DNA from 2 places in the Delftia sp. Lp-1 genome. Region 2 is predicted to be linked to the other one. Evidence: riboswitches for the same ligand, from Rfam matches in the RefSeq annotation. Region 2 holds a riboswitch; the other holds the start of a gene.
The links. Region 2 has a riboswitch for glycine ahead of LGR64_RS25825 (D-amino acid dehydrogenase). Riboswitches for the same ligand answer to the same signal wherever they lie in the genome.
Positions count from the first base shown of each region.

Region 1: linked by a shared signal. The riboswitch ahead of gcvT (glycine cleavage system aminomethyltransferase GcvT) and the one ahead of LGR64_RS25825 (D-amino acid dehydrogenase) in region 2 are both predicted to bind glycine.

Region 1 is NZ_JAJALJ010000001.1:2,007,984-2,012,189, reverse strand. It holds gene LGR64_RS08900 (fatty acid--CoA ligase) at 1-1,283, opposite strand, end outside; glycine riboswitch at 1,453-1,564, shown strand; glycine riboswitch at 1,580-1,698, shown strand; gene gcvT (glycine cleavage system aminomethyltransferase GcvT) at 1,758-2,891, shown strand; gene gcvH (glycine cleavage system protein GcvH) at 3,027-3,401, shown strand; gene gcvP (aminomethyl-transferring glycine dehydrogenase) at 3,473-4,206, shown strand, end outside.
Region 2 is NZ_JAJALJ010000004.1:148,271-152,476, forward strand. It holds gene LGR64_RS25820 (invasin domain 3-containing protein) at 1-1,273, opposite strand, end outside; glycine riboswitch at 1,926-2,036, shown strand; gene LGR64_RS25825 (D-amino acid dehydrogenase) at 2,129-3,460, shown strand; gene LGR64_RS25830 (FIST signal transduction protein) at 3,511-4,206, opposite strand, start outside.

The DNA.
Region 1 (4,206 bases), on a different contig from region 2:
TCGCGGATCCAGAGGTAGCCATCGTCGTCGATGTGGCCCAGGTCGCCCGTGTGGTACCAGCCGTGCGCCAGGGCGCGGGTGTTGGCGTCGGGGCGGTTGAGATAGCCGGCCATCATGCAGGGGCCGCGCACCAGGATCTCGCCCACCTCGCCGGGCAGGCAGGCCTCGGCCGGATCGGTGGGGGCGTTGTCTTCGCGCAGGCGCGCCACGATGAGGTCATGGCCCATGGAGGGCAGCCCGGCCGAGCCCGCGTGCGAGAGTTGCTCGCGCGGCAGGAGGATGGACATGCAGGGTCCCATCTCGGTGGTGCCGTAGACCTGGACCAGGTCGCTGCCGACCTTGCGCGTCCATTCGCGGATCAGGTGGGGGGCCATGGAGGCGCCGCCGTACTCCACCAGCCGCAGCGCGGGCGCCTGCTCAGGCGAGGCAATGGGGTCGGCCAGCAGCATGGTGACCATGGTGGGCGCCGCGAAGAAGAAGCTCACGCGCTCTTCGCGGATCAGGCGCCAGGCCTCGGCCACGTCGAAGCGGCGCAGCAGCACCTGGGTCGCCCCGGCCTGCAGGCGCGGCAAAAAGCTGGTGTGCAGCTCGGCCGTGTGGTTGAGCGGCGCCATGGCCAGGCCCACGTCGTCGCGCGTGAACTGCATGGTCTGGTGCATGAGGGCGTTGTGCGCCAGCTTGCTGCGGTGCGTATGCAGCACGCCCTTGGGCCGGCCCGTGGTGCCGCTGGTGTACATGAGGATGCAGGGGTCGCTCTCGCGCACATGGGCCTGGGGCGGCGCGCTGCTGCGGCCCCTGGCCAGGGCGGACAGGCGCTGCGTGGCCCAGACCGGCAGCGGGTCGGCCGGGGCATCGTCGGCAAAGATCCAGTGCTCGATGCCTGCGCCAGTGCCGCCGCCTTCGGCCTTGAGCAGGGCCTGGGCGCGTGCGGCCACCTCTCCGCCCTCGTGCTCGAACACCAGGGCGCGCGCAGCACCGTCCTTGAGGATGAAGGCCAGCTCCTGCGCCGCCAGCCGGTAGTTGATGGGGTTGAAGATGGCGCCCAGGCGCGCGGTCGCCAGCATGGTGAAGACAAAGGCCGGCGTGTTGTAGAGAAAGGCCGCGACCACGTCGCCATGGCCTATGCCCAGCTCGGCCAGGCCGTGGGCGTGGCGGTTGACTTCGGCATCGAGCTGGGCGTAGGTCCAGGCGCGGCGCTCGCCGCCCTCCCAAGCGACCAGGGCTTCCTTGTTCGGCAGGTAACGTGCCGGCCAGGCCAATGTGTCTCCCAGCGTCTGCTGCATGTGCGCTTCTTCCTTCTCGCTCACGAGATTTCATATATCGATGCATCTCAATGTAGGAGATTTTTTAGACAGTTATGCAATTTGCAAATGCATCCATGCAGGCAAGCGCATGGAGCTGGGGCCGGCCCGCGGAAATCCCGAAGCCGCGCGGACGCTGGCCGCAGCTAGAATGCGCCGGTCAGGAGAGAGTGCCCGCCCGGCCGCAATGGTCACAGGCAGCGGCACCGCCGAAGGCGCAGGGTTCGTCCCGAACGCTCAGGCAAAAGGACTGGCACCGCCTGCCGCCACGGCCGCAGGCGTTCCTAGCTGGAGAGAGATGCAGGGCACGGCGGTGTGCCCCATCCACCGAAGGAGCAAGCCCCACGCATGGAAGGTGCGGGTGAATCTCTCAGGTAAAGCGGACAGCAGGGCAGGACATCCCGGGATTCCGGGATGGCGTTGTGCCTTGCCCCTTGCCGAAAAGAGAGTCCCTCCTTGACCGCTGCCTCCACCACCGATCTGCTCAAGACCCCGCTGTTCGAACTGCACCAGGAACTGGGCGCGCGCATGGTGCCGTTTGCCGGCTACTCCATGCCCGTGCAATACCCGCAGGGGCTGATGGCCGAGCACCTGCACACGCGCGAGGCGGCAGGCCTGTTCGATGTCTCGCACATGGGCCAGATCATCCTGCGCGGCCCGGATGCCGGCGCGGCGCTGGAATCGCTGCTGCCCATGGACGTGCTGGGCCTGGGCGAACACCGCCAGCGCTACGGCCTGCTGCTCAACGACGCGGGCGGCATTCTGGACGACCTGATGTTCGTGCGCCGCGAGGACGACCTGTTCCTGATCGTCAACGGCGCCTGCAAGCACGAAGACCTGGCGCACATAGAGGCCCGCATCGGCCAGCGCTGTGAAATCGAGCCCCAGTTCGACCGGGGCCTGCTGGCGCTGCAGGGCCCGCAGGCAGCAGCCGCCATGGAGCGCTTGCTGCCCGACACGGCCGGGCTGGTGTTCATGACGGGCGGCCACTTCGACTGGGAAGGCGCCGAGCTGTACATCACGCGCAGCGGCTATACCGGCGAGGACGGCTTCGAGATCTCCCTGCCTGCCAGCCACGCCGAGGCCTTTGCCCGTGCCCTGCTGGCCCAGCCCGAAGTCAGGCCCGTGGGCCTGGGCGCGCGCAATTCGCTGCGCCTGGAAGCCGGCCTGTGCCTGTACGGCAACGATCTGGACACGACCACCACCCCGGCCGAGGCCGCCCTGAACTGGGCCGTGCAGAAGGTCCGCCGCATCGGTGGCGAGCGCGAAGGCGGCTTTCCCGGCGCGGCCACCGTGCTGGCCCAGCTGCAGGCGCCCGAGCTGCTCACGCGCAAGCGCGTGGGCCTGGTGGCCCTGGAGCGCGTGCCCGTGCGCGAAGGCACGGAGCTGCTGGATGCCAGCGGCCGCAAGGTCGGCCAGGTCACCAGCGGCCTGCTGTCGCCCACGCTGAACCAGCCCGTGGCACTGGCCTATGTGGAGCCGGGCAGCGCCGCCGTCGGCACCACGCTGCAGGCCATGGTGCGCGGCAAGGCCGTGCCCATGCAGGTGCAGGCCACGCCCTTCGTGGCGCCCCGCTATCACCGCGGTTGAGGACAGCCTGCGCGCTTGGCGTGGATCGAGTTCGGCGGATTCGTTTTTCCTGCCATCGCATGCCGCTACAGTGCGCACTGACCTTTCTCAAACCGCCTTTCACAGGTTTCTTTTCAGTTTCTATCGGAGCAAGCCATGAGCATCCAGTATTCCAAGGACCACGAATGGATCAACGCCGCCAACCCTGACGCGGCCATCGTCGGCATCACCCTCCACGCGCAGGATGCGCTGGGCGACGTGGTGTTCGTCGACCTGCCCGCCGTGGGCACCAGCTTCAACCAGGGCGATGTGGCCGGCGTGGTCGAGTCCGTCAAGGCCGCCGCCGATGTCTACATGCCCGTCAGCGGCGAGATCGTCGAAGTCAACGAAGCCCTGCGCGACGACCCCTCCCTGGCCAATAGCGATCCGCTGGGCGAAGGCTGGTTCTTCAAGGTCAAGCTCAGCGACGCAGGCCAGCTGGCCGCGCTGCTCGACGAAGCCGCCTACACGGCCTTCGCACAGAGCAACTGACGCCACTTTCCGGCCAGGACGGGCGCCAGGGCCCGCCCTGGCGCTTTTCAGCTTTTGAGACAGGTCACTCCATGCTGATGTCCTCCACCCAGCCCCTTGCCGCCCTCGAGAACGCCACCGAATTCGTGGCCCGCCATATCGGCATCGCGCCCGAAGACGAGGCCCACATGCTCAGCGCCATTGGCGCGGCATCGCGCGATGCGCTGATCGACGCCATCGTCCCGCCCTCCATCCGGCGCCACCAGCCCATGGCGCTGCCGCCGGCCGCCACCGAGGCCCAGGCGCTGGCCGAGCTCAAGGCGCTGGCAGGCCGCAATCAGCTGCTCAAAAGCTTCATCGGCCAGGGCTACTACGGCACGCACACGCCCGGCGTCATCCTGCGCAACATTCTGGAGAACCCCGCCTGGTACACGGCCTACACGCCCTACCAGGCCGAGATCTCGCAAGGCCGCATGGAGGCCCTGGTCAACTTCCAGACCATGGTCTGCGACCTGACGGCCATGCCGATTGCCAACGCCTCCATGCTGGACGAGGCCACGGCGGCCGCCGAGGCCATGACGCTGGCCAAGCGCTCCGTCAAAAGCAAGAGCAACCGTTTCGTGGTGGCCGGCGATGCCCACCCCCAGACCATCGAAGTCATCCAGACGCGCGCCGCGCCGCTGGGCATCGAGGTGCTGCTGGCCAACTCGCTGGAGGAATGGAACCAGCTGATGGAGGGCGACTACTTCGCCGTGCTGGCCCAGTACCCCGCCACCAGCGGCCGCATCGACGATCTGCGCGCCGACGTGGACAAGGCCCATGGCAA
Region 2 (4,206 bases):
GCGAGAAGGTATTACCCGTCACGGCAAGACCGATTCCATTGTCTAGGTTGATCGCTCCATCAACCGTCACCACGGCCCTGGGCGCATTTCCACCAGTCGGGCTCAGTGCGATATTCGAATTCTTGATCGTCAATCCGTTGACGGTCATGTTCGACATGACCTGGAAAAACTGCTCGAGCTGCATTCCCCCGATAGGGTTGGGCAGATTCGTTACCGTGAAATTATCGACAACGATGTTGGAAACCGTGCCTGTACCGTTGCTTGCGGCAACGGAAATAGCCGAGCCCCTGTTATTGCCGAAATTTCCATTCCATATCGCGGAATTGATCGTGCTATTGGTAAAGAATACGTTTTGTGCGCCTTGATGAATCTCCGCGTACAGCTCGCAGTTGAACGGCGTACCCTCTCCCGCAGGAGTTGGAGCCACATTCACCAGGCCGACGCGATCAATGGTGACATTGTTCGCCGGGGAGCCAACGACGAATACCGCTTCGCCACAGGTCATGTTGGGCGAATTGGTGAGCGTGATGTTCTTCCCACCAAGATAAAAAGTTTCCCAGGGGGAGTCCGCCCAGTTCTGGACTTGTATGACTCCCCCGAAATCGATGGTCAACGAGCCCGTGCCGGCTGGCACGGTGCCTTTGAGCCAGTACCAGGCACCACCGGCACCAGTGGTGGTGCCCGTATCGCCGCCGCTGATCATCTGGGTTTGACCACAGGCATTGGTGGCTCCCGTCACGGCGCCGGACTGGGCGCCGCTGATGAATGTATTGGCACAGCGCACGTAAACCGTCTGATTGTCGACATACGGATAGAGGTTTCCGGCCGCATCCTTGGATGTCCCGCTCTGTATGGTTCGCACCGACGTAGTCAGTGTCGGCGCAAAGACGATGGAAACATCGGCACTCGGATCCAGCGTTTGCAGCGTGTAGTTGGCTGCCTGAATGGCCGCTCGCAGCGTACATGCGCCAGCAAAGGTGCCCCCCAGCGTGCTGACACAGGTGGTTGGTGTCGTTGCATTGGCATTGGGAGCGTCGCTGTTGTCGGTGACCGTGAAAACGATGGTCGCCGCCAGTGCCGTGGATGAAATACCGGCGCACGAAAGCAGCAGCAACGAGAACAAGTACCTCGCTGCACGCCATTTTCGTAAAAACACCGAACCAGGCAGGCGATCAAGAACGCGCATGATATTCCCCATTTTTTCAAGGAAATCAGACAGGAAAATATTTTCCCCAATGGCAATGGCCATCAGTCGTACCCAGCGCATTTGCATCGCCGCACCTCGGATAGTTCTATTTGAGTCAAGAACTCACAAATCACCTTGCAACCGGTGACATTGGAAGTAACAGGGTTTCGCGCAGATCCTGCGCGTCAATCAAAAATGGTGGATTTCCATCAGCGCTTGCGCACTGCTCCATTGCCCATTGAGCCGGGCACACCTTCAGCCGGGTTTGCGATGCAAATCATTTTTTTCCTCCCTCAACGAACCATATTCACCGTGCTTGTATTTTTTCCAGTGGCGGGCCAGTTTCCATAGACCTTCACCTGTGCAACGGTAAGTCGCCTATCCGACAGATATACAACCCATGGTTACCCCATGGAGGTTCAATCGATCAGAACATGCGCTGTCAAACCACCACACATACCGATAGGCTAAATCATGTTTTTTTCTATTTCAATAGTTTTTTTCATGAGCCCGAAGGTTTACACCAGCGTTACGAGGGCGGCTCTTGAGCGAATTAGGGAATACCCTGAATCAGCCACACCACATGCAGGTGGCAACTGGTGATATCCCCAGTACAACTGGAACTGGCTCCGCAAGCCACATAGAATCGCCCCTGCAGGAGAGCAGGCGGGCACCACGGTGCCGAGCCTCACCGAAGGCGCAAACTCCCATACACGCTCAGGTTCCGTACTGCAAACACAACATGCCGTCTGGAGAGCCGCCGCACGCAATATGCGGCGCACCGAAGGAGCAAGCCCCGTTCCCATGGACGGCGGTGAATCTCTCAGGTACCAAGGACAGGGGGAGCGGCAGCTGCGTCACGACGGACGCAGGCTGCTTGCTATTGAATCCATAGCTACCAGCTTCCGCGTGACCGGCACATGCCTTTGAAAGGGCATTGTCATGCGCGTCATCGTTCTCGGAGCCGGCCTGATCGGCACCGCCTCGGCCTACTATCTGCAATCTCTCGGTCATGAAGTGACCGTCATCGACCGCCAGGCTGCGCCCGGCGCCGAAACCAGCTTTGCCAACGGCGGGCAGATCTCGGTCAGCCACGCCGAACCCTGGGCCAACCCCGGCGCACCGCTGAAGTTGCTGGGCTGGCTGGGCCGTCAGGATGCCCCCCTGCTGTTCCGCCTGCGCGCCGACATGCGCCAGTGGCTCTGGGGCCTGTCCTTCCTGCGCAACTGCACGCCCGCGCGCACGCGCCACAACATCCAGCAGATCGTTCGCCTGGGCACCTACAGCCGCGAGGCCCTGCAGCAGCTGCGGTCGGACACCGGCATCCAGTACGAGCAGCGCATGCAGGGCATCCTGCACTTCTACACGAACGCCCGCGAGTTCGAGGGCGCGCTCAAGCCCACCGAGCAGATGCAGGCCCTGGGCTGCGACCGCCGCCTGATCGACGCCGACGAAGCCGTGCGCCTGGAGCCGGCCCTGGCCCATGTGCGCGGGCAGATAGCGGGCGCCACCTATACGGCCGAGGATGAATCGGGCGACGCCAATCTCTTCACGCGCGAGCTGGCACGCATTGCCACCACCACGGGCGTGCAGTTCCGCCACGGCCACCACGTCATGGCGCTGCGCACCACGGGCGCAGGCGCCAGCCGCCATATCGACCATGTGGAAGTGACCAATGCCGATGGCCGCTACGAACGCATCCAGGGCGACGCCTATGTGCTGGCCATGGGCTCGTTCAGCCCGCTGCTGGCCCAGCCGCTGGGGTTGCGCCTGCCCATCTACCCGGCCAAGGGCTACTCCGTGACCCTGCCGGTGCTGGACCCCGCCAAGGCCTACCAGGTCAGCCTCACGGACGATGAGTTCAAGCTGGTGTTCTCGCGCTACACGGGCGCGCAAGGCGACCGCCTGCGCATTGCGGGCACGGCCGAGTTCAACGGCTACGACCGCAACCTGGACCCCGTGCGCTGCGAGGCCATCGTGCGGCGCGTGCAGCAGCTGTTCCCCGGCGCTGGCGATACCGAACGCGCGCAATTTTGGAGCGGCCTGCGCCCCGCCACGCCCAGCAATGTGCCGCTGATCGGACGCTCACCCATCGCCAACCTGTTCCTGAACACCGGCCACGGCACGCTGGGCTGGACCCATGCCTGCGGCTCCGGCATGGCGCTGGCCGACCTGGTCAGCGGCAGGCAGCCGGCCGTGGATTTCGATTTTCTGGGAGCTGCAGCCATGGACCCGGATCGCAGCGCAGGCACGGTGCGCCCGCGCGCGGTCTGAGGTGCAGACGGTGTGTACCGTGTGTACGGCGTATACGGTGTGTACGACGCCTAAGCAGTGAACACCGTCAACACCCCGGCGAAGCGGTGCAGGCGGGCATCCATGATCTCGGCTTCGGCGACGAAGCCGATCAATGGCACATCGCCCAGTGCGTGGCGCAGGGTGCGCAGTTCGGCATCGGGGCCGCCGAACAGGCCGCCGCCGCGGCCCCGGCAACTGATGTAGATGGCGCCACGGATGCGGGGCTGTGCCTCGCCTTCGGGCGCCGCCTCCTCGGGCTCCGCCGCATCGCGCAGCGCAGCGCCCAGTTGCAGCAGTTCCTGGCGCGCGACCTGGGCCTGGCGGCGGCAGAAGATCACCGAATGCCCGGCCTCCACGGCCGATGACAGGGCCACGCCCTGGCGCAGCGGGTCCAGCCCGACCAGGGTCAGTACCTGGGCCTCTTCGGTGAGCACGCCGTGGGCCATGCCCCGGCCCGGCGGCGCAATGGCCGCCAGCGTGCTGCGCACCGTGGTCAGCGCGGGCTGCCAGTCGCTGCCTTCCAGCTCCACGCCCAGCAGTTGCAGCAGGCGCTGCAAGGCCGGATCGCCATTGAGCCCGGTGACCAGGGCGCCGCGCGCCTCGGTGATCTCCAGGCCCTCGCCCAGCGGCACGCAGCCCTGGGCCATGCCCGTGATGCAGGGCACGCCCGCACCGAAGGCCACGCCCGAGAAGCCTCCGCTAAAAATGCCGCGCGCATCCGCATG